2 linked regions of the Moorella thermoacetica genome follow. The protein of the gene in region 2 interacts with the protein of the main gene of each other region in a pairwise test. Links are inferred from orthologs where the notes say so. Each region holds a gene or a part of one and is shown on either strand. Other genes may lie near its edges. The genes, in order: accC and ribD.

What was found.
Region 1: the proteins of ribD (region 2) and accC interact in binary tests that used the Escherichia coli proteins (3 or more experiments, as listed by UniProt). The link is inferred for Moorella thermoacetica from one-to-one orthologs.

What each region holds. Positions count from the first base shown.
Region 1 is NZ_CP012369.1:1,463,132-1,467,081, reverse strand. What follows is about bases 1,001-3,950. They hold accC (acetyl-CoA carboxylase biotin carboxylase subunit), read left to right. Parts: upstream 1,001-1,777; coding sequence 1,778-3,124; downstream 3,125-3,950. Other genes in these bases: amaP (alkaline shock response membrane anchor protein AmaP), read left to right, coding at 3,611-3,950; MOTHE_RS07375 (Asp23/Gls24 family envelope stress response protein), read left to right, coding at 3,185-3,598; accB (acetyl-CoA carboxylase biotin carboxyl carrier protein), read left to right, coding at 1,001-1,751. Outside these bases: more of accB, read left to right, coding at 1-1,000. UniProt on the Escherichia coli protein: This protein is a component of the acetyl coenzyme A carboxylase complex; first, biotin carboxylase catalyzes the carboxylation of the carrier protein and then the transcarboxylase transfers the carboxyl group to form malonyl-CoA.
Region 2 is NZ_CP012369.1:837,846-854,458, reverse strand. The notes cover bases 7,214-9,997. They hold ribD (bifunctional diaminohydroxyphosphoribosylaminopyrimidine deaminase/5-amino-6-(5-phosphoribosylamino)uracil reductase RibD), read right to left. Parts: upstream 9,279-9,997; coding sequence 8,148-9,278; downstream 7,214-8,147. Other genes in these bases: rpe (ribulose-phosphate 3-epimerase), read right to left, coding at 9,615-9,997; MOTHE_RS04215 (riboflavin synthase), read right to left, coding at 7,510-8,163; MOTHE_RS04220 (bifunctional 3,4-dihydroxy-2-butanone-4-phosphate synthase/GTP cyclohydrolase II), read right to left, coding at 7,214-7,486. Outside these bases: MOTHE_RS04255 (hypothetical protein), read right to left, coding at 119-514; ATP-dependent DNA helicase RecG, read right to left, coding at 599-2,641; MOTHE_RS04245 (DUF1858 domain-containing protein), read right to left, coding at 2,638-2,880; MOTHE_RS04240 (ISLre2-like element ISMoth2 family transposase), read right to left, coding at 3,139-4,569; rpmB (50S ribosomal protein L28), read left to right, coding at 4,748-4,936; yfcE (phosphodiesterase), read right to left, coding at 4,991-5,557; ribH (6,7-dimethyl-8-ribityllumazine synthase), read right to left, coding at 5,565-6,032; more of MOTHE_RS04220, read right to left, coding at 6,275-7,213; more of rpe, read right to left, coding at 9,998-10,286; rsgA (ribosome small subunit-dependent GTPase A), read right to left, coding at 10,286-11,158; pknB (Stk1 family PASTA domain-containing Ser/Thr kinase), read right to left, coding at 11,169-13,007; MOTHE_RS04190 (peptidoglycan D,D-transpeptidase FtsI family protein), read right to left, coding at 13,012-14,397; MOTHE_RS04185 (FtsW/RodA/SpoVE family cell cycle protein), read right to left, coding at 14,394-15,650; MOTHE_RS04180 (Stp1/IreP family PP2C-type Ser/Thr phosphatase), read right to left, coding at 15,643-16,353; MOTHE_RS04175 (FHA domain-containing protein), read right to left, coding at 16,307-16,613. UniProt on the Escherichia coli protein: Converts 2,5-diamino-6-(ribosylamino)-4(3h)-pyrimidinone 5'-phosphate into 5-amino-6-(ribosylamino)-2,4(1h,3h)-pyrimidinedione 5'-phosphate.

The sequences.
Region 1 (3,950 bases), 620 kb from region 2 along the record:
TCGATAGTGTCGGGTACCACTCCCTGGAGGTCTGGGGTGGGGCCACCTTCGATGTCTGCATGCGCTTCCTGGATGAGGATCCCTGGGAGCGCCTCCGTACCTTGAAAAAATATGCCCGGCGGACGCCCCTGCAGATGCTTCTCCGGGCCCAGTCCCTGGTGGGCTACCAGCTGTACCCGGACGATGTAGTACGGGCCTTTATCGCCAGGGCCGCGGCCAACGGCATTGATATTATCCGCATTTTCGACGCCCTGAACGACCTGCGCAACATGGAAGTCCCGGTGGAAGCCGCCAAAAAGGAAGGTGTCCACGTCCAGGGAACGGTGGTCTATACCATCAGCCCGGTGCATACCACCGAGCACTACCTGAAAACAGCCCTGGAACTGGAGAGTATGGGGGTCGATTCCATTTGCATTAAAGATATGGCCGGCCTCCTGGCTCCCTTTGAAGCCTATAAACTGGTCAAGCTCTTTAAAGAAAAACTCCACGTCCCCGTTCAGCTCCATAGCCATTACATCGGCGGTCTGGCGGTTGGGGCCTACCTGGAAGCGGCCCGGGCCGGGGTGGATGTCGTCGACACAGCCTCTGTTCCCCTGGCCTTCGGCGCCTCCCAGCCGCCGGTGGAGACGGTGGTCCGGGCCCTGGAGGGAACGCCCTATGACACCGGCCTGGATCTCAACCTCCTCTTTGAAATCGCCCGCTATTTCGACGACCTGCGCCGGGAACTGGGTTACGAGCGCGGCGTCACCCGGATTACCGATATGTGGGTTTTCCAGCACCAGGTCCCCGGGGGCATGATCTCCAACCTGGTCAGCCAGTTAAAGGAACAAAAGGCCGCCGACCGGATCAACGAGGTCCTGGCCGAGATACCCCGGGTACGGGCCGACCTGGGTTACCCGCCCCTGGTCACGCCCACCAGCCAGATTGTCGGTACCCAGGCGGTTTTAAACGTCCTCCTGGGCGAACGTTACAAGATGGTACCCGGCGAGGTGAAGAATTACGTCCGGGGCCTGTACGGCCGGCCGCCGGCACCCATTTCCGAGGAGATCCGGCGCCTGATAATCGGCGATGAAGAGCCCATCCAGGGGCGACCGGCCGACATCCTGGAGCCCCGCCTGGAGGAAGCGCGGCGGGAGATCGGCGATCTGGCCCGTAATGAGGACGACGTGGTTGCCTACGCCATGTTTCCCCAGATTGCCCGGAAATTCTTTGAGAAGCGCCAGCAGGGCCAGCTCCGGCCGGGCCGGCAGTCTTTACCATCCAGGGGCCAGGATAAGGCAGAGGCAGGAGGTACAGCAAAGATGGATCTCAAGGATATCACCCAGCTCATTAAAGCCCTGGAAGAGACGGGGATTACCGAACTGAACCTGGAGAGCGAAGGGGTAAAGGTCATGATCCGCCGCGGTAGCGGCCAGGGGGCGGCGGAGATCCCCGCACCGGAGATAAAAACTGCTGCAGAGGTACTGGCCACAGACGGCGGCGCTCAGGAAACACCTGTCCCGGCCGGAGATATCATTGAAGTCCGGGCGCCCATGGTGGGTACCTTTTACCGGGCTCCCTCTCCCGACGCGCCCCCTTTTGTCGAGGTGGGGACCAGGGTTAAGGCAGGACAAACCCTGTGCATAATAGAGGCGATGAAGCTAATGAACGAGCTCACGGCTGAAACCGGCGGCCAGGTGGTGGCCATCCTGGCCGAAAACGGCCAGCCGGTGGAATACGGCCAGGTCTTGTTCCAGATCAAGAAGGATTAAAGTCTGCACAACTCTGGAGGCTAGCGATGTTTAGAAGGGTTTTAGTTGCCAACCGCGGCGAGATTGCCGTACGGATTATCCGGGCCTGCCGGGAACTGGATATTGAAACGGTGGCCGTTTATTCAGAGGCTGACCGGGATTCCCTGCATACCCGCCTGGCCGATAAGGCCGTCTGTATCGGGCCGGCCCCGGCTAACCGCAGCTACCTGCATATTCCCAGCATCATTACCGCCGCCAGGATGAGCGGAGCCGACGCCATTCACCCCGGTTACGGTTTCCTGGCGGAGAATCCCTACTTCGCCGAGATGTGCGAAACGTCGGGGATTACCTTCATCGGCCCCTCGCCTCGTTCCATGCAGCTTATGGGGGATAAGGCCACGGCCCGGGCAACCATGATCGCCGCCGGGGTGCCGGTAGTCCCCGGCTCCGAGGGTGTAATCAAAGACCTGGACGCCGCCCTGGCGGTAGCCAAAGAGATAGGATACCCGGTGTTGATTAAAGCTGCGGCCGGCGGTGGCGGCCGGGGGATCCGCGTCGCCCAGGGGCCCAGGGAGCTACGCCAGGCCGTTTTTACCGCCCAGCGGGAAGCCGAGGCCGCCTTTGGAAACTCCCAGGTTTACCTGGAGAAATATATTGAAAAACCGCGCCATATAGAGTTTCAAATAATCGGCGACAGGGAAGGAAATATCATCCACCTTGGGGAGCGCGACTGCTCCTTGCAGCGGCGCAACCAGAAAATCCTGGAGGAGGCTCCTTCAGGAGCCCTTACCCCCGAACTGCGCCAGGAAATGGGCGCCCTGGCCCTGAAGGCCGCCAGGGCCGCCAATTACTACAGCACCGGCACGGTAGAGTTTTTACTGGATAAATACGGCCATTACTATTTTATAGAAATGAATACCCGCATCCAGGTGGAACACCCGGTTACCGAGGCCGTCACCGGCATCGACCTGGTTCAGGAACAGATTAAAATTGCCGCCGGCGAGCCGCTGCGCCTGGCCCAGGAGGATGTCCAGATCCGTGGCCATGCCCTGGAGTGCCGGATCAATGCCGAGGACCCAGCCCATAACTTCCGGCCGGCCCCGGGCCGTATTGAACGCTATCACGCGCCAGGGGGATTCGGCATCCGGGTGGAGAGCGCTGTTTACAGCGGTTACACCATCCCGCCCTTTTATGACTCCTTGATTGCCAAGGTTATTGCCTGGGCCCCGGACAGGGAAGCAGCCATCAACCGCATGAGCGGGGCTTTGAAAGAAATGGTGATTGAAGGGGTGCCTACTACCATTCCCTTTCACCAGCAGATTATGGCCAATGCCTTTTTCCGGCGCGGGGAGATCTACACCAACTTCATCCAGCGCCGCTTAATGGCCGGTTAAGATTTACAGGCTGGCAGTTGAGGTCGCTGCCAGCCTTTGGTATAATAAAAGGACGAATAAATGGAGGTGGGCAGGGTGGATCAAATCCTGGAACAAGAGGCCAAAACTGACCTAGGCACCATTAAGATCGCCAATGAGGTGGTGGCTATCATCGCCGGCCTGGCGGCCACGGAGATTGAAGGTGTAGCCGGCATGAGCGGCGGTATTGCCGGGGGCATTACCGAACTCCTGGGCCGGAAGAACCTGGCCAAGGGCGTCAAAGTCGAGGTTGGCGAAAAGGAAGCTGCCGTAGACCTGTACATAGTAGTCAATTTCGGCGTCCGCATTCCCGATGTGGCCATCAAGGTCCAGGAGAATGTGAAAAAGGCCATCGAAGGAATGACCGGTCTCCAGGTCGTCGAGGTCAACGTCCACGTCCAGGGTGTTGTCTTCCCCCAGGAGACCAGGGATGAAGAAACCAGCCGGGTACGCTAGGGGGGAGGGACATTGTCGGTACTTGACCGGGCCCTGCTGGCCCTTTTTGCTTTAATAACCGCCATCCTGGCCGGAATCTTCCTGGCGGTAATTGCCGGTTGGAGTGTTCCCCTGGATCTTTTTGAGCTTAGCCTCTTAAACAACGATTACCGCCTGCTGGCAGGGGTCGTCGCCCTTATCTTTTTCCTGCTGGCCATGCGTTTTCTCCTGGGCAGTCTGCGCCTGGCACAGGCTGGCGAAGGGAGGGCGGTTATTAAAGCCGCCGACCTGGGCCTGGTGAGTATCTCCCTGCCGGCCCTGGAGCACCTGGTTACCAGGGCGGCCCGCCAGGTAAAGGGCGTACGGGAGATTC
Region 2 (16,613 bases):
ACCCTTTTATGCTTAGCATTATTTGGCTAGCGTAATTTTACATCTATACTACAAAAAAGGAAAAACACGACTGTGGATACCAAAAAAATAAAGGCCCCGGGCAGGCCTTTTTAATTTTTTATAGCCGGCCGCCGTGGGCCTCAATAATCTCCCGCACCTCATCTACCCGTTCCGGGCTGGTGACAACGGTTACCAGAAAGCCCTCGTTGCCGGCCACGCCATAATTCTTTAAACCCACCCCGCTCACGGAGGGATCGGCTGCCAGCAAAGCACGGGTGTCAGTTTTGACCAGGGGGTTAATATCGGCCGAGTAAAGGCTAAGGCCGGTGATAGTACTGGCCTGGTTCGCCAGGGGGTTGTTGTACTGGTCATTATAACGGGTACCAAAACGCCCCACCCGGTCAAACTGGACTTCCCTTATACCGGCTTCTTGAAGGGCATTGATGGCCTCCTGGGCTCGGGTGCTGCTGGGAAAGTAAGCCAAAAGAGATCGTTCATCCCTTTCCAAGCGCATAAGAAAACCACCTTCACCAAATAATCTTGGTGTTAGTGTGGCTTAAAAAATTTTTATCATGCCCCCTGGCCCTGGAAAATTATATTAAAAATGTAAACCGGCCAGCTTTTCCCTGGCAGCCTGGTAAAGGGCCTCATATTCAAGTGAAGGACCCTCCTGGCGGCAAATCTCCCTGGCATCCTGGCGGGCCTGTTCCAGGATGTGGCTGTCCCCGGGGAGCTGGGCCAGGTGAAATTCAGGTAACCCGTGCTGGCGGGTACCGAAGAACTCGCCTGGTCCCCGCAGGCGCAGGTCGGCCTCGGCAATGGCAAAGCCGTCCCGGTTGGTAGTCAGGATCGCCAGTCGCTCCCGGGCTGCCTGGCTGCCTCTGGTAACCAGGAAGCAGTAAGCTGCTGCCGTGCCCCGGCCCACCCGCCCCCGCAACTGGTGCAGTTGGGCCAGACCCAACCTTTCCGCTCCTTCGATTAACATCACCGTAGCATTGGGGACATCAACCCCCACCTCAACCACCGTAGTAGCTACCAGGATGGCAATCTTCCCTTCCCGGAAGGCGTTCATAACCTCTTCTTTTTCCGCCGGTCGCAGGCGGCCGTGCACCAGCCCTACCGGGTATCCCGGGAAAACCTCCTCCTGCAGTTTCCGGGCCATGGCGGTGGCGGCTTCCACGGCCACGCCGTCGTTGGCGTCGATTACGGGGCAGATGACATAGGCCTGGTGACCGGCCCGGATTTCCCGTTCGATTAACCGGTAAGCCCGGGGACGCTGTTTTTCTGTGATTACATATGTAGCCACCGGTTGCCGGCCCGGAGGCAGCTCATCCAGGACGGAGATATCCAGGTCACCATAGATGGCCAGGGCCAGGGTCCGGGGAATGGGCGTCGCCGTCATGACCAGTAAATCGGGGCACTCGCCCTTGGTCTGGAGGGCAGCCCGTTGGTCAACGCCAAAACGGTGCTGTTCGTCGATTACCACCAGGCCCAGAGACTTAAAGCTTACATCGTCCTGAATAAGGGCGTGGGTGCCCACCACCAGGGGCAACTGGCCGCTGGCCAGGCCGGCCAGGATGTTTTCCCGTTCAGTCCTGGGGGTACTGCCGGTAAGGGTAACTACCGGGAGCCGCAGGGGCGCCAGTAGTTGCCCCAGGGTCCTGCCGTGTTGCTCAGCCAGGACTTCCGTAGGAGCCATGAGGGCAGCCTGCCAGCCGCCGGCCACCGCCTTTACCATAGCGGCCGCAGCAACAACCGTTTTCCCGGAGCCGACATCCCCCTGGAGCAGCCGGGCCATAGGCCGGGGGGCTTCCATATCGGCCAGGATTTCCGCCAGCGCCCTGGCCTGGGCTGAGGTTAATTTAAAGGGCAGGCTGTCAACCAGCCGGTTAACCAGATTGTTAGCCGGGGTATGGGCTATACCCTGCCTGCCTTGCTCCTGCTGCACCCGGTGCAGGTTTAAACCCAGTTCCCAGATAAGCAGTTCTTCGTATTTCAGCCGGCGCCGGGCCTGGTGAAGGCCGGCGGCATCGGGGGGGAAATGGATATATTTTAAAGCCTGGAGGCGGGGTATAAGGCGGTAACGCCGGCATAAGGATAGGGGTAAAACCTCCGGTAAATCCCCGGCAACGGCTTCCAGGGCCAGATGGATTACCAGGCGCAGCCAGCGCTGGCTAAGGCCGGCCGTCAAAGCATAAAAGGGTACAATCCGCCCTGTATGGAGACCCGGATCCCCTTCACCCAGGGCTTCGTAATCACTGACCTGGATTTCCGGCCGGTAGTCCCTGTATCTAACCTTCCCGGTGAGGATTACCCCGGTTCCCGGCGGCATCTGGCGCTTGAGGTATGGCTGGTTAAACCAAACGGCAAAGCCTGTTCCCTGCCGGCCCTGAATCAGGGCCCGGATCAACCGCAGGCGAGGGCGGACTTCCCTTTCTTCCCAGGCCCTGATGGTTACCTGTACCGTGACCACCTCGCCGGGAGCCACTGCCGCCAGATCTTTAAGCTGGCGGCGGTCTTCATAACGCCGGGGGAAGTGCCATAATAAGTCACCAACCGTCTGGATGCCCAGCCGGGAAAGGCGGGCCGCCCTCTGGTGGCCCACATATTTTAAAGTTGCTACCGGATGGTCGAGTATCATTCCTGATCCCGGTTTTTGATAGCCTCGTTCAAGTCCTTAAGGAGTTGATCCAGGTCCAGGCCGTGCATCCTGGCTCCACTGGCGATGGTTTCGTCCATAGCGCCCATGCACTCCAGGCAGCCCATACCGTGGCGAATGAAAACCGGCCGCACCTGGGGATAAGCCCGCAGGACGTCCATAATCGAGAGGTCTTTAGTTATTTGCAGGGGAACAACCCTTTCACGCAGATTACCGGTCATCAACCTCGCCCCTCCCATTATTATTTCAACATCTGCCGGCAACTACCTCCCTGGTAGACAAAAAATTGTACGTGTCAAGATGTAGTAGGCAAAAAGAGACCCCACATAAAAATCCCATATATATCCAGCACCTTTTCCGGCTCCGGAGTATTGTGCAGTAATTCGCTGCGCCTGTCAACGTTAAAGCCTGCGGCCGCCTACGGCGACCTTGACAGGCTTCGCGAATTACTGCCTGCTCTAATTAAGCCAGAAAAGGGGTTAGAATATAGCTCCACTAATTCTTGTTAGTTGCCTCATGGTATATTTAACCCAATCTGTTCCCGCCTCAGGGCCAACAAGGGCTGGTACTCTCTTCCTTAACCATTCTTCTACGTCTTCTTTACTTATCTTCTTTTCTTTTATTACTTTAACGGGATTCTTTTCTACTTGGGGCATCTTTTTTTCTAACCATGCGGCTAATTCTCCATTGGCTTTGAGCATTAGTAATGCTACCATGGCCGTTGCTCCTGCTTCGCTCCAGCTCATCCCCCTCTTTTTCATGCGGATGGCTATTTTTTTGTCTACTGTTGTTTCGGCTACGCCCATCCCGTATAACTTTTGCCCTTCCAGCTGTCGTGGTAACCGCAAGCGGTAATCTAACAAGTTATCGCGATATCTTTGACAGTAGTCATATACTTTTTGGCATTGTTGCTTGTTTTTGCGGTTCGGTGCTTCTTCTATGAGTGCTTCCAGGGTGTCTAAAAAGACCTGCTCTTGACCTTTGGCTAAAGTCTTCATTAATCCCTGCGCTGTTTCGTTCCCATATGCCTGCCTTATATCCCGGTGGAGGTGGTAGCGGTCTAATTGTACGATGGCTCCTGGTAACTGTTCTTTGGCTGTCTTCTGGACCCAGCTGGCTCCGTCGCCATTGACGACATATATTGTTTTTTCGTCTATCTCGTAGTACCTGGCTATTTCCGTGGTGAGGGCTTCCCAAAATTGTTCTCCATCTTCATAGATGCCCATCACTACCCGCGGGTTCTTGAGATGCCGGGCATTCCCTTTTTCTATCCACCCTTCGTAAACTATTCCTACTTTGACTTCTATCCGGTCTTGCTTGCTCCTTTGCAGCGGGATCATTATACCATCGGCTTCGATAAATAGTACCGGTACTTTTTTCTTTTTGCCTTGGGGCTCTTCCCCGCTCATGAATAGATTATTGCGCAGGGCTTCTTGCAGTTCTTTTTGTTCCAGTCCATTTCGTTTTACTTCGCTATGGATGGTCATATGACTTAATTGGCCCATCCCTGCTTCGGCCATTATTTCCGCTGCCTGCCTGAAGGGTAACCGGGTTGCCAGCGATACGGCTAATTTGAGCAGTCTTCCTGTCAGACGCTTTCCTTGGCGTAAGTTTAGGGCTTCGTCTAATAGAAACCTTCCTTCCCCTCTTTTCTTTTTGCGCGTTGCTTTAACATATAGCCGGCGCTTAAAGGTTATATCCCCGTACAGGCAGGTGATTGTGCGGTAGCGGAACCCAGCTATCTTATATCCCTTAGGTTTTGCTGGCATAAGGGTATCATCCAGGGCTTCCAGTACGGCTACCAATAACCTCCTGGCTATTTGCAGGATAACTTCTTCAAGAGTGTTGAAATTCTCGATACCATCTAATAAACTAATGATGGTAGCGGTACTGGTACTACCGTTTACCATTAAGAGACCTCACTCCTTTTACGGTGGTTTTCTTCCTGTGAGGTCTCTTTTCTCTTTTTTACCCCTTTTTCCTCCTACCTACTGTAATTTTACACTAACCAAAAAATTTATTTGCTTGCTTTTTAACCCTTTCTCTGGTAAAATAGCGCCCGTAGGGTTTTAAAGCGAGGTGAGAATAATGGCTACCTGCAGCATTTGCGGCAAAAGGGCAGTTACCGGCAATCAAGTTAGTCACTCCAACATTAAGACCAAGCGCACCTGGGCGCCAAACCTGCAGCGGGTCAAGCTCCTGGTAAACGGCACCCCGCGCAGGGCATATGTTTGCACCCGTTGTCTCCGTTCCGGCAAGGTTCAGCGGGCTATTTAAGGAGATTGATATTTAGTAACCCGGGGTTTTCACCCCGGGTTTTGACTTTTAACCCTACCTGGCCGGCCAGGGTAACTCCTGCAGCACCTCTCCCGTAGCCAGGGCCAGGAGCCGGACACCCTGTTCATCGGCCACAGCCACCGTCTTCAGTTTACCCAGAGGACCGCTGTGGGGCAAGCTGGGGCTGCCAGGATTCAGGTACAGGCGGCCCCCCTGGCAGGCCAGGACCGGTACATGGGTATGGCCGGTGACCCAGAGGTCGGCCCGGTAATAGGCGGCCAGAGTTTCCGCCTCCCCTGGCGCCAGGCGATGGCCGTGCTGGGCAATAATCCGCCGCTCGCCCATCTGAAAGACAACCTGTTCCGGCAGAGGCAGCTTCAGAACCATGGCATCGACCTCGGCGTCGCAGTTGCCCCGGGCGATAAGCAACGGTACCGGTGACTGGCGCAGAAGTTCAGCCAGGTCTTTAGGCGCATAGGCGGCAATAATGGGGTTCCGGGGGCCGTGGTAGAGGACGTCGCCGGCATGAATAATCATCTCGCACCCCTGGAAGCAATTCTTAAGCGCCTGTTCCCAAGCGCTGCCGTCGCCGTGGGTGTCGCTAATAATCCCTACTCGCATCCCTCATCTACCTCGCCATTACCTTGAAAAGGTTGGCCATTTCCATAGCCGTCATGGCGGCATCGAATCCTTTGTTGCCCGCCTTGGTACCGGCCCTTTCAATAGCCTGTTCAATATTGTCAGCGGTGATCAGTCCATAGATTACCGGCACGCCGCTGTTCAAGCTCACCTGGGCTATACCCTTAGTTACCTCGGCAGCCACATACTCAAAATGGGGGGTAGCACCGCGAATGACCGCCCCCAGGCAAATAACGGCATCGTAGCCCCGGGCGGCCATCTTTTGCGCTGTCAGGGGTATCTCAAAGGCTCCCGGCACCCAGGCAATATCAATGGCGCCCGGGTCGGCGCCGTGGCGGTTCAGGGCATCCAGGGCTCCATCCAGGAGCCGGGAAGTGATAAACTCGTTGAAACGGCTGACAACTATGCCAAACTTTAGTCCCCGGCCTTCCAACTGGCCTTCCATAATGTTGGGCATAACAAATCCTCCTTGGCTTCCTTAGGGCTGGAGGTACCGGCTCCGGGCTCGAGTGGTTTTCGGCTAGCAAACTTGGCGCTTAAGTTGCTTAAGCGGCGGGGGGTGGTTTGGCTTTATTCTCTTTAGAATACTAACCTCACTTACGCCTCGACCCATCGCCCTTTCGCCTGAAACCTCCAGTTACTTGCCTAAGCCTACATTTTTATAGTTTGTGGCGGGAGCACCAGCCCCCATGGGCGGCTCTAGCTGATATGCAGCAGGTGGCCCATTTTTTCCTTTTTAGTCTTCAGGTAACGCCGGTTAACCTTGTTTGGGCAGATTTCAATGGGTACCCTTTCGACAACCTGGAGGCCATATCCTTCCAGGCCGGCGATCTTTTTGGGGTTATTAGTCAGGAGGCGGATCTGGCGGACCCCCAGGTCGGCCAGGATCTGAGCGCCAATGCCGTAGTCCCGCAAATCGGGCGGGAAGCCCAGGGCCTCATTAGCCTCCACTGTGTCTTTACCTTCCTCCTGCAGCTTGTAGGCCTTGATCTTGTTGAGGAGGCCGATGCCCCGGCCTTCCTGGCGCATATAGAGGATTACCCCGGCACCCTCATCCTCAATCATCTTCATAGCCCGTTGCAACTGGTCGCCACAATCGCAGCGTTCAGAGCCGAAGACATCCCCCGTCAGGCATTCCGAATGAACCCGGACCAGGACCGGCCTTCCCTTGGCTATATCGCCCTTCACCAGGGCCAGGTGGCCCTTCCCGTTCATGATCTCTTCATAGGCAACGGCTTTAAAGTGGCCGTACCTGGTGGGCAGATCGGCCTCGGCCACCCGGCGTACCAGTTTTTCCCGCCGGCGACGAAACTCGATCAGGTCGGCAACCGTGATTAACTTCAGGCCATGTTCCTGGCAGAATTTATAGAGCTGGGGTACCCGGGCCATGGTACCGTCGGGGTTCATAATTTCGCAGATGACCCCTGCCGGGTAGAGCCCGGCCAGGCGGGCCAGGTCCACGGCCGCCTCGGTGTGCCCGGCCCGGCGCAGGACCCCGTCCGGTTTCGCCCTTAGGGGAAAGATGTGCCCGGGCCGGCGCAGATCCTCCGGCCGGGTCGAGGGATCGATAAGCCGCTTAATGGTTGCGGCCCGCTCAAAGGCCGAGATACCAGTGGTCACCTCGGCTGCATCTACCGAGACGGTAAAGGCCGTTCCCATGGACTCTGTATTTTGGTTTACCATAGGTTCCAGTTCCAGCTCGTCCAGGCGTTGACCTTCCATAGGCACACAGATCAGGCCGCGACCATGGGTGGCCATAAAGTTTATGGCCTCCGGCGTAACCCTGGCGGCCGCCATGACCAGGTCACCTTCGTTTTCCCGGTCCTCGTCATCGACGACGACCACCATCCGCCCAGCCTTGATCTCGGCGATAGCCTCCTCAATGGTATTAAAGCTTATCCCTTCATTCATTTAATCATCGCCTTCTTCAATTTTCATTTGAGAAAGCCCTGGGACGCCAGGAATTCCAGGGTCAACCCCTGCCGGGCCGGTTCTTCGACGGGAGGATTTAAAAGTCTTTCCAGGTAACGGGCCAGGAGGTCTACCTCGATATTGACCCGGTCCCCGGGCCCTTTGTCCCCCAGGATGGTATTCCTGGCTGTATGGGGAATAAGGCCGACCGTCACCTGGTTCCCGGTCACGGTAATCACCGTCAGGCTGGTGCCGTCCAGGGCCAGGGAACCCTTGGGGGCAATGTAGCGTTCCAGGCCAACCGGTACCGCCAGGGTTAATTCCCAGGCGATACCTACCTGCCGCCGGCTCTTAATCTCCCCGACGCCGTCGATATGACCGCTGACCAGATGGCCCCCCAGCCTCTCCCCCAGGCGCAGCGCCCTTTCCAGGTTGACCCTGTCCCCTACTTTCAGTGAGCCCAGGGTGGTTACCCTCAAGGTTTCAGCCATGACCTCCGCCACCAGGGCCTCCGGCTCCACATCCACCACCGTCAGGCAGGCCCCGTTGACGGCGATGCTATCGCCCCGGCGGGTACCGGCCAGAACTTCCCGGGCGGAAATGGTTAATCGGGCCCCTTGTGGGACAGTCACAATCCTGCGAATGCTCCCGATTTCTTCTATTAACCCGGTAAACAAGGCTCTTCCCCTCTTTTGAGCAGGTACCCGCTCAACATGATATCTTCGCCGCAGCGCTCCACGGCCAGTTTTTCTAATTTCCAGGCGGTCGCCGGGTCGGCGACCCCCAGGCCGCCCACCGGTGCCGGTGCCTCTCTGCCCCCGAAGATTTTAGGGGCGATAAAGGCCACCACCTTGTCGACAATCCCGGCCGCCAGGGCGGTGGCGTTTACCTCGGCTCCTCCCTCGACCAGGATACTGGTGACCTGGCGCCTGGCTAGCTCAGCCAGGAGCGGTTGCCAGGCCACCCGGCCGTCTTCCTCCGGCAGGACCAGAACCTCCACTCCCCGGGCCGCAAGGTTTTCCCTGGCTGCTGCCGGGGCCGAAGGTGTGGTGACCACCAGAGTAGGGGCTTCCGATTGGAGGTTTACCACCCTGGCACTCAGGGGCAGCCGCAGGTGGCTGTCCAGGATTACCCTGATAGCGTCCCGCCCCCGGCCGTCCGGCAGGCGGGTGGTTAATTCGGGATCGTCGGCCAGGACGGTGCCAATGCCCACTAGAATGGCATCATGGATATCCCGCAACTCATGGGCCCTCTGCCTGGCAGCCGGGCCGGTAATCCAGCGGGCGGCCCCGGTACGGGTGGCGATCTTCCCGTCCAGGGTCAGGGCCATCTTCAGGGTCACCCAGGGCCTGCCGGTAGTAATATACTTAATAAAGGCCTCATTTAATCTCCGGGCTTCATCTGCCAGCAGTCCCGTCTCTACCTCTATCCCGGCCTGGCTCAGGGCCCGGAAGCCGCCTCCCGCTACCCGGGGATTGGGATCGGCCATGGCTGCTACCACCCTCTTGATCCCGGCGGCGATGATGGCCTCGGTGCACGGGGGCGTCCGGCCGTAGTGGCAGCAGGGTTCCAGGGTTACATACAGGGTGGCTCCCCGGGCCTTCTCCCCGGCGGCACGCAGGGCATGGATCTCAGCGTGGGGGGTGCCAGCCTTCTGGTGATAACCCTCACCTACCACCTGGCCGTCGCGAACGATAACTGCTCCTACTGTCGGGTTGGGGCTGGTACGGCCCAGTCCCTGGCGGGCCAGTTCCAGGGCCCGGGCCATGAAGATGGCATCCTGTGGTTGCATTTAGCTCCTCCAAAAAACTCTCTACCCGAACTGATACTTCCCGCATAAGCTGGAATATGTCCCGGTAGTTACTGGCAGCCGTTTCCATAACAGACGCCATTCCAAAAGCAGTATAAAAAAACCCCGCGGACTCCGGGGCTAGGCAGGCAAAGGATTATAACCTCCTTCTCCCTTCCAGACTTTTACTGTCGGCCCCGGAATTTCACCGGGTCTGCCATAACGGCTCGCGGGCTTTACCGCCGGTAAGGAATTACACCTAACCCCGAAGGACGTTACAGTAATTATATAGCTCCATTCAGGCGGCGTCAAGACGCGCAGGGGGGCACGGGGCCCACTTCATATTTGCACCCTATTTAGCTTCCCCGCCTGGCGTAGTTCCCTGATGGCAGCTCCCCGGTCGGGGCAGCCAAATACAGCCGAACCGGCGACCAGAACCCCGGCCCCGGCCTGGCAGGCGGCAGCTGCCGTCTCCGGGTTGATGCCGCCGTCCACCTCCAGAAGGATATCGAGCCTGTTTTCGCGCAATTTGGCTGCCAGGGAGGCTATTTTGGGAAGCATGGCCGGGATAAACTCCTGGCCACCAAATCCCGGGTTCACCGTCATTAAAAGGATCATCTCCACTTCCCCCAGAACATGATCGAGGACGCTAAGGGGGGTGGCGGGATTCAAAGCAACTGCCGGCCGGCAACCGGCTTCCCGGATCTGCTGCAGGACCCGGTGCAGGTGGGTGCAGGCTTCAGCATGGACGCTGATATAGTCGGCCCCCGCGCGGGCAAAGGGAAGGATAAAATCCTCCGGCCGGGAGAGCATCAAGTGAACATCAAAGACCAGCTGGCTATGGGGCCTCAGGGCGGCTACCACAGCCGGGCCAATAGTCAGGTTGGGGACAAAATGGCCGTCCATGATATCCAGGTGCAGCCAGTCGGCCCCTCCCCTGGCGACGGCCTCTACTTCACCCTGGAGGTTGGCAAAATCGGCAGCCAGCAGTGAAGGTGCAATTATAGGCATTACGAAAAACTCCTTTCCCTGGCGATGACTTCCGCCAGGAAAGTAAGGTAGTGTTCATAACGATGCTTTATAATCAGACCGGCCTCTACGGCTGCTACCACCGCGCAACCGGGCTCCTTCCGGTGCAGGCAGGAGGCATAGCGGCAGCGCCCCCGCAGGGGTTCCATTTCCGGGAAATAGGCAGCCACCTCTTCCCTGGTGATGGCTGGCAGGTCCAGGCGGCTGAAACCCGGGGTATCGGCTACCCACCCCCCATCCGGTAGCCGGATCAGTTCCGCCTGGCGGGTGGTGTGGCGTCCCCGGCCGCCTTTAGAACTGACTTCTCCGGTCCGCAGGTTGAGGCCGGGTTGGATTGCGTTGAGCAGGGAAGACTTGCCAACCCCTGAAGGTCCGGCAAAGGTACTGAGCCTGCCGGCCAGGAGGGCTTTCAGTTCGTCGATACCCTGGCCGGTGTGAGCGCTGGTTATCAAATTCCGGTAACCGATCTGCCGGTAAAGTTCCGGTAACCCAGCGTATTCCTGCTTACTGATATCCGCTTTGTTCCAGACAATAACCGCCTCTATATCCTCGACCCCGCTCAAAAATAACAACCGGTCCAGGAGTTCCAGATCCGGGGGGGGTTCCCTCAGGGCGAAGACGATAATGACCTGCTCGACATTGGCCACTGCCGGTCTTTTTAAGCAGGTCCGCCGGGGTTTCAGATCCTCAATCACCCCTTCCCCCGGACCTACGGGTTTTATTTCCACCCGGTCGCCTGGCAAAAAGACAGTCTCCTGGAGCCGGAAGCGGCCCCGCAGGCGACAGGTCCATACCCGCCCCTCGCTTTCCACGTAATAAAAACCACCGTAGCGCCGTAAAAGGGTGCCTTCCATCCCTTACTCCCTACTGCAAGTCCTGTTCATAAATAACGTTGCCGTCACGGAAAACCTGCAACTTACCTTTGCCGAAATAGTTGATGGTGGCCTGGATTTGCTGGCCCATCTTTTGCTTCTTCTTTAGCACTTCATTAGTACCCTTGGCATCGGTAACTACAATCCGCACCTCATGGTCTTTATCATCAGGGGCCGGGTCAATGGTTACCCCCACCTGTTTCTGGACCGGGCCCGGTCCCTGGCTGACAACCAAATTTATGGCGCTTCCCTGCAAAACATTGCTCCCCTCCCGGGGGTCCTGGGCAATAATATATCCCGGGAATTGATTATCGCTCCGCTGATAGGTCAGGGTGCCCTGTTTCAGTTTAGCCTCCAGGAGTTTCTGCTGGGCCTCGGCCAGGGAAAGGCCTACCACGGACGGGGCGGTGGTAAACTGGGGTTCCGGGCCCTTGCTGATAATCAGCCTGACTTCTGTCCCTTCCGGTTGCTGGGTATTGGCCGGGGGATTCTGGTCAACAACGGAACCTGCCGGAATAGAGGGGTGATATACTTTTAGAGTATCGGCGGCTACCTTGAGATTAGCATTCTCCAGTATTAAGCGGGCATTGCGTTCCGTTTCACCGATAACACTGGGAACCCTCACTAACCTGGCTCCCTGGCTAACGGTCAGGGCTACCACCCGGCCGCGCCGCACCCTTTGATTGGGGCCGGGGTCCTGGGCCATGACCTGGCCGGCTGGAACGCTGGCATCATACTGCCGGGCTATAACCTGACCCCGCAATCCGGCCGCCGCCAGCTGCTCCAGGGCCTGGCCCTCGGGCAGGCCCACTACCGACGGTACCAGGGTCTCGCCTACTGCCAGGTAATAACGGAAACCGGCCCACAGGCCGGCAGCTGCCAGGCCTAGGAACAAGAGGGCCATTAGCACCCACGCCCAGACCCGTGGCCGCCGGCGGGGTTTGGGCAGGGTAGAAGGAGGATCGGGAGTCTCAATGGCCGGCAAAACCTGGGTGGCGAAGGTGGCATCCGCCAGAGCGTTTCTTACGGCCAGCAGGTCGGAACGCAAGGCCGCTGCCGACGGGTAGCGCCGGGCAGGGTCTTTCTCCAGGGTTCGCATAACGACGCGTTCCAGGGCCGGCGGTACATTGGGATTTAATTCGCGCACAGGCCGGGGGTTTTCCTGAAGGTGCTTGAGGGCTACGGCTACCGGTGTTTCGCCGTGAAATGGGAGGTCGCCGGTCAACATCTCGTAGAGGACGATGCCCAGGGAATAGATATCGGCCGTGGCCCCAATAACCCCGCCCCGGGCCTGTTCGGGAGCCAGGTAATGAACGGAGCCAATCATGGTTCCACTCTGGGACATGGTAACCTCGCTGACAGCCTGGGCAATGCCGAAATCCGTCACCTTAACCCTGCCGTTACGGGTAATAAGGATATTGTGGGGTTTGATATCACGATGGATAACACCGTTTTCATGGGCATGCTCAAGGGCGTCACAGATCTGCAGGGAAATATCGATGGCTTCCAGGGGCGGCAGTGGGGCTCGCTCGGAAATAAGGTCCTTCAGCGACCTGCCCTCGACATATTCCATAATCAAGTAATGAAGATCATCTTCCTGGCCAATGTCGTAAATACTGACCACGTTGGGATGGGAGAGACTGGCTACGGCCTGGGCCTCCCGCTGAAAACGGGCTAAAAACTCTTTATCGCTGGCATACTGTTCCCGCAAAATCTTAATAGTTACGTTCCGGTTCAACAGGCGATCCTGGCCCCGGTACACCCTGGCCATGCCGCCTCCCCCGAGTTCGCTGACTATTTCATAACGACCTTCGAGGACTTTGCCAATCATCTCTTCACCGCCTCAAGGCTGCCGCCATAATTTCCCTGGCTATGGGTGCCGCTGCCACCCCTCCGGCACCGGCGTTTTCCACCACTACGGCCACCACAATGGCCGGGTCCTGGGCTGGCGCCATGGCCACCAGCCAGGCATGGGCCAGGCCACCGGGGTTCTGGGCTGAACCCGTTTTCGCGGCCACCTGGATACCCGGTATTGCCGCCGCCGTAGCTGTTCCCCCCTTTACTGTAGCTACCATAGCGTCCTTAATCGCGTCTACCACCCCGGCTCCAGCCACCACCTGCAGGGGCCGGGGCTGGGCCTGCCAGAGGGTCTGGCCTCCGGGTGAAGTTATCCTGGCTACAAGATAGGGCTGCATTATGATGCCCCTGTTGGCTACAGCAGCCGTTACCAGGGCCATCTGTAGGGGCGTCGCCAGGACCGCACCCTGGCCAATGGAGCTTTCGGCCAAGGCATTGGCATCCAGGTGTTCCGGTACCCGGGATTCTTTCACCGGCAGGTCAAAATCCAGGGGCTTATTAAACCCGTAAAGATCGGCCGTAGCTTTGAATTTATCGGCCCCGGCCTCCAAGGCCAGGGTGGCAAAGGTAACATTACAGGAATACATCATGGCTTCTTGAAAATTGAGGTGACCATGGGCCCGTGGGCAGGTTAGCTTCCACCCCTGGACCTCCAGGTAACCCGGGCAATAAAACTGGCGCTGTAAAACGGCCGGATCAGCCTCCAGGGCCGCCGTGGCCGTAACCAGCTTCATAACTGAACCCGGCGGATAAAGCCCCTGGACGGCCCGGTTTAAGAGGGGGCTGCCGCTGGAGGGGTCATTGATCCGGGGCCATTCTTCTTCGAGGTGGTTGGGGTCAAAGGTAGGGCTGCTGGCCAGAACGAGGACGGCGCCCGTACGGGGGTCCAGGGCTACAACTGCCCCGCGCCTGCCGGCCAGTAAATCGGTAGCCCGGCGTTGCAGGTCGGCGTCCAGGGTCAGGGTAAGATCATTCCCCCGGGCTTGTTTGCCGGCCAGGCGCAACCCCTCGTTGAAAAAACGCTGCCAACCGAGGAGTCCCAGAAGCTCGCCATCGCGGCTGGCCTCCAGGCCACTGCTGCCGAAACGCCCGGATACATAGCCCACCACCGGGGCCGCGGCCCTACCGTAGGGATATTCCCGCCGGAACTGGCCGTCAACTGTAACGGTCCGGGCCAGGATCCTGCCGGCCCGGTCGTAGATAGTGCCCCGCACGGTTTGCTGCTCTACCAGGGCCAGGCGCGGATTTAAAGGATTTAAATAGAGCCTTTCCCCGGCCACGGCCTGGATATAGGTCAGGTACAACACCAGGGCCAGGAAGATGGCCCCGGTAACCATGGCCAGGCGGCGTACTTCGCCCCTCAAGGTTTGCTCACCCGGCCGGCGGCGCTGATATTCAGGAGCAACCCCAGAATCAGGTAGCTGATAACCAGGGAGCTCCCGCCGTAACTTACAAAAGGCAAGGTCACACCCGTCAAGGGCAGGAGTTTACTGACGCCAGCCATAATGATAAAAGCCTGAAAGGTAACCAGAACTGTCAGCCCCCCTGCCAGCAGGATACCCTGCTCTTCCCTGGCGCCAAGGGCGGTCCGGAAACCGCGCAGGGCAAATAAAAGATAAAGAAGGGCGACGCCGATGCTCCCGAAAAGCCCCATTTCTTCCCCCATGGTAACAAAAATAAAATCGGTGGCCACGGCAGGAATCAACTGGGAATGGCCCAGCCCCAGTCCGGTGCCAAAGACGCCTCCGCTTCCCAGGGCAATCAGCGCCTGCACGATCTGGTAACCAGCTCCGGCAGCGTCCGTCCACGGGTTGAGCCAGATGGCGATCCGCACCCGCAGGTAGGGAAAAAGACGGTAAGCCAGCAACGCCCCCAGAGTAAACAGGCCTGCACCCGCTGCCACATAACGGCGTTTACCAGTAGCCAGGTAAAGCATGGCCAGGAAGGTGGCCAGGAGGATCAGTGCTGACCCCAGATCCCGCTGGATAACCAGGAGTAAAACCGCCAGGGCCGTAGCCGCCAGAAGGGGGCCCCAGGTAGGGCGCCCCATTCCCTGGACCAATAATTCCCGCTTATCGCTCAGGTAACCGGCCAGATACATGACCATCAGAACCTTGACCGCTTCAACCGGCTGCATCTGGAAGGATCCCAGGGTCACCCAGCTCTTAGCCCCACCGATGCGCGTCCCGGCCACAACAGTAAAGGCCAGGAAAAAGAGCCCCAAGGACAGGAAGAGGTAGGGGTACTGTTCCAGGCGCTGGTAATCCCGGAAGCCGGTGGTCACGGCCACCAGTACCAGCAAACCCAGGATAGTCCAGATAATCTGGCGGTAGGCCAGGCCGGGGTCCAGGCGGAATAAAAAAGTCAATCCCAGGGTAGTTAATACGGCTGCCAGGGGCAGGAGAAATTCATCACCACCGTGGCGGGTAACCCGTAAAATCAAGTGTACACCCCAGAACCCGCCCAGGAGAAGGGCCAGGGCATAAGCCGGTTGCCAGCCTGGGTGGTGGAGGCCAGAATTCACCATGTAGCCATATCCGGCCATGATTATCAGGGACGGCCAGGCCAGCAGGGCCATCTCCTGCCTCCGTCCGGTACCAGCACCGGTATTAATCATAGAGGCCCAACACCACCGTGATATTATCCGGCCCTCCCCGCTCGAGGGCCAGGTCCAGGAGCTTCCTGGCAGTCGCTGCCAGGGATAAATTTTCCCCCAGGATGCTGGCCAGTTCAGCATCAGGGATGACTTCATACAGCCCATCAGTACATAGGAGGAGCCTGTCCCCGGTTTTTAATTCCAGCTCCCGGCTGTCAATCTCCACCCGGACCTCGGTCCCCAGGGCCCGGGTAAGGATATTACGCCGGGGATGCAGGCGGGCCTCCTCCGCAGTCAGGCCGCCGCGTCGAACCAACTCGCCTACATAAGAATGATCGTCGGTAAGGACCTGTAATTGTCCGTCCCGGAAAAGATAGGCCCGGCTGTCACCGATATGGGTCAGGTAGGCCCTGGACCCCGTTACCCAGACAGCCGTCATAGTAGTACCCATTCCTTCCCTCTCCTGGCTGCTTAAGGAAGACCGGTAAACTACCTCATTAGCAAAGGCAGCGGCTGCCAGGAGCCGGGGCAGGGGCTCCCCCTCCGGCCCGTTAAAGAGTTTATCTGCCAGGGCGCGCAGGGCCAGTTGGCTGGCAACCTCCCCGGCCTGGTGGCCGCCCATGCCATCAGCTACTGCTAATAGCCCCCGCTCAACATCGAGGATAAAGTAATCTTCATTACCGGGCCGCACCAGTCCGGTATGGGAAAGGGCTTCGGCTTGCATCTTCCCACCCCACTTTGAAAGTCACGCCGCCGATACTTATCTTATCGCCGGGCCGTAAACTATGCGGACCGGTTAGCCGCAGGCCGTTAACGTAGGTACCATTGGTACTATCCAGATCCAGGATTTTCCATTCTCTTCCCTGGCGGGTGATTACAGCATGTCTGGCGGAAACGTGGCTGTCATTAATAATAATATCGTTGTGGTTATCGCGGCCAATGCTAATATTTTCGCCGAGGGGGTAGCTTTCTCCTCTTTTTGCT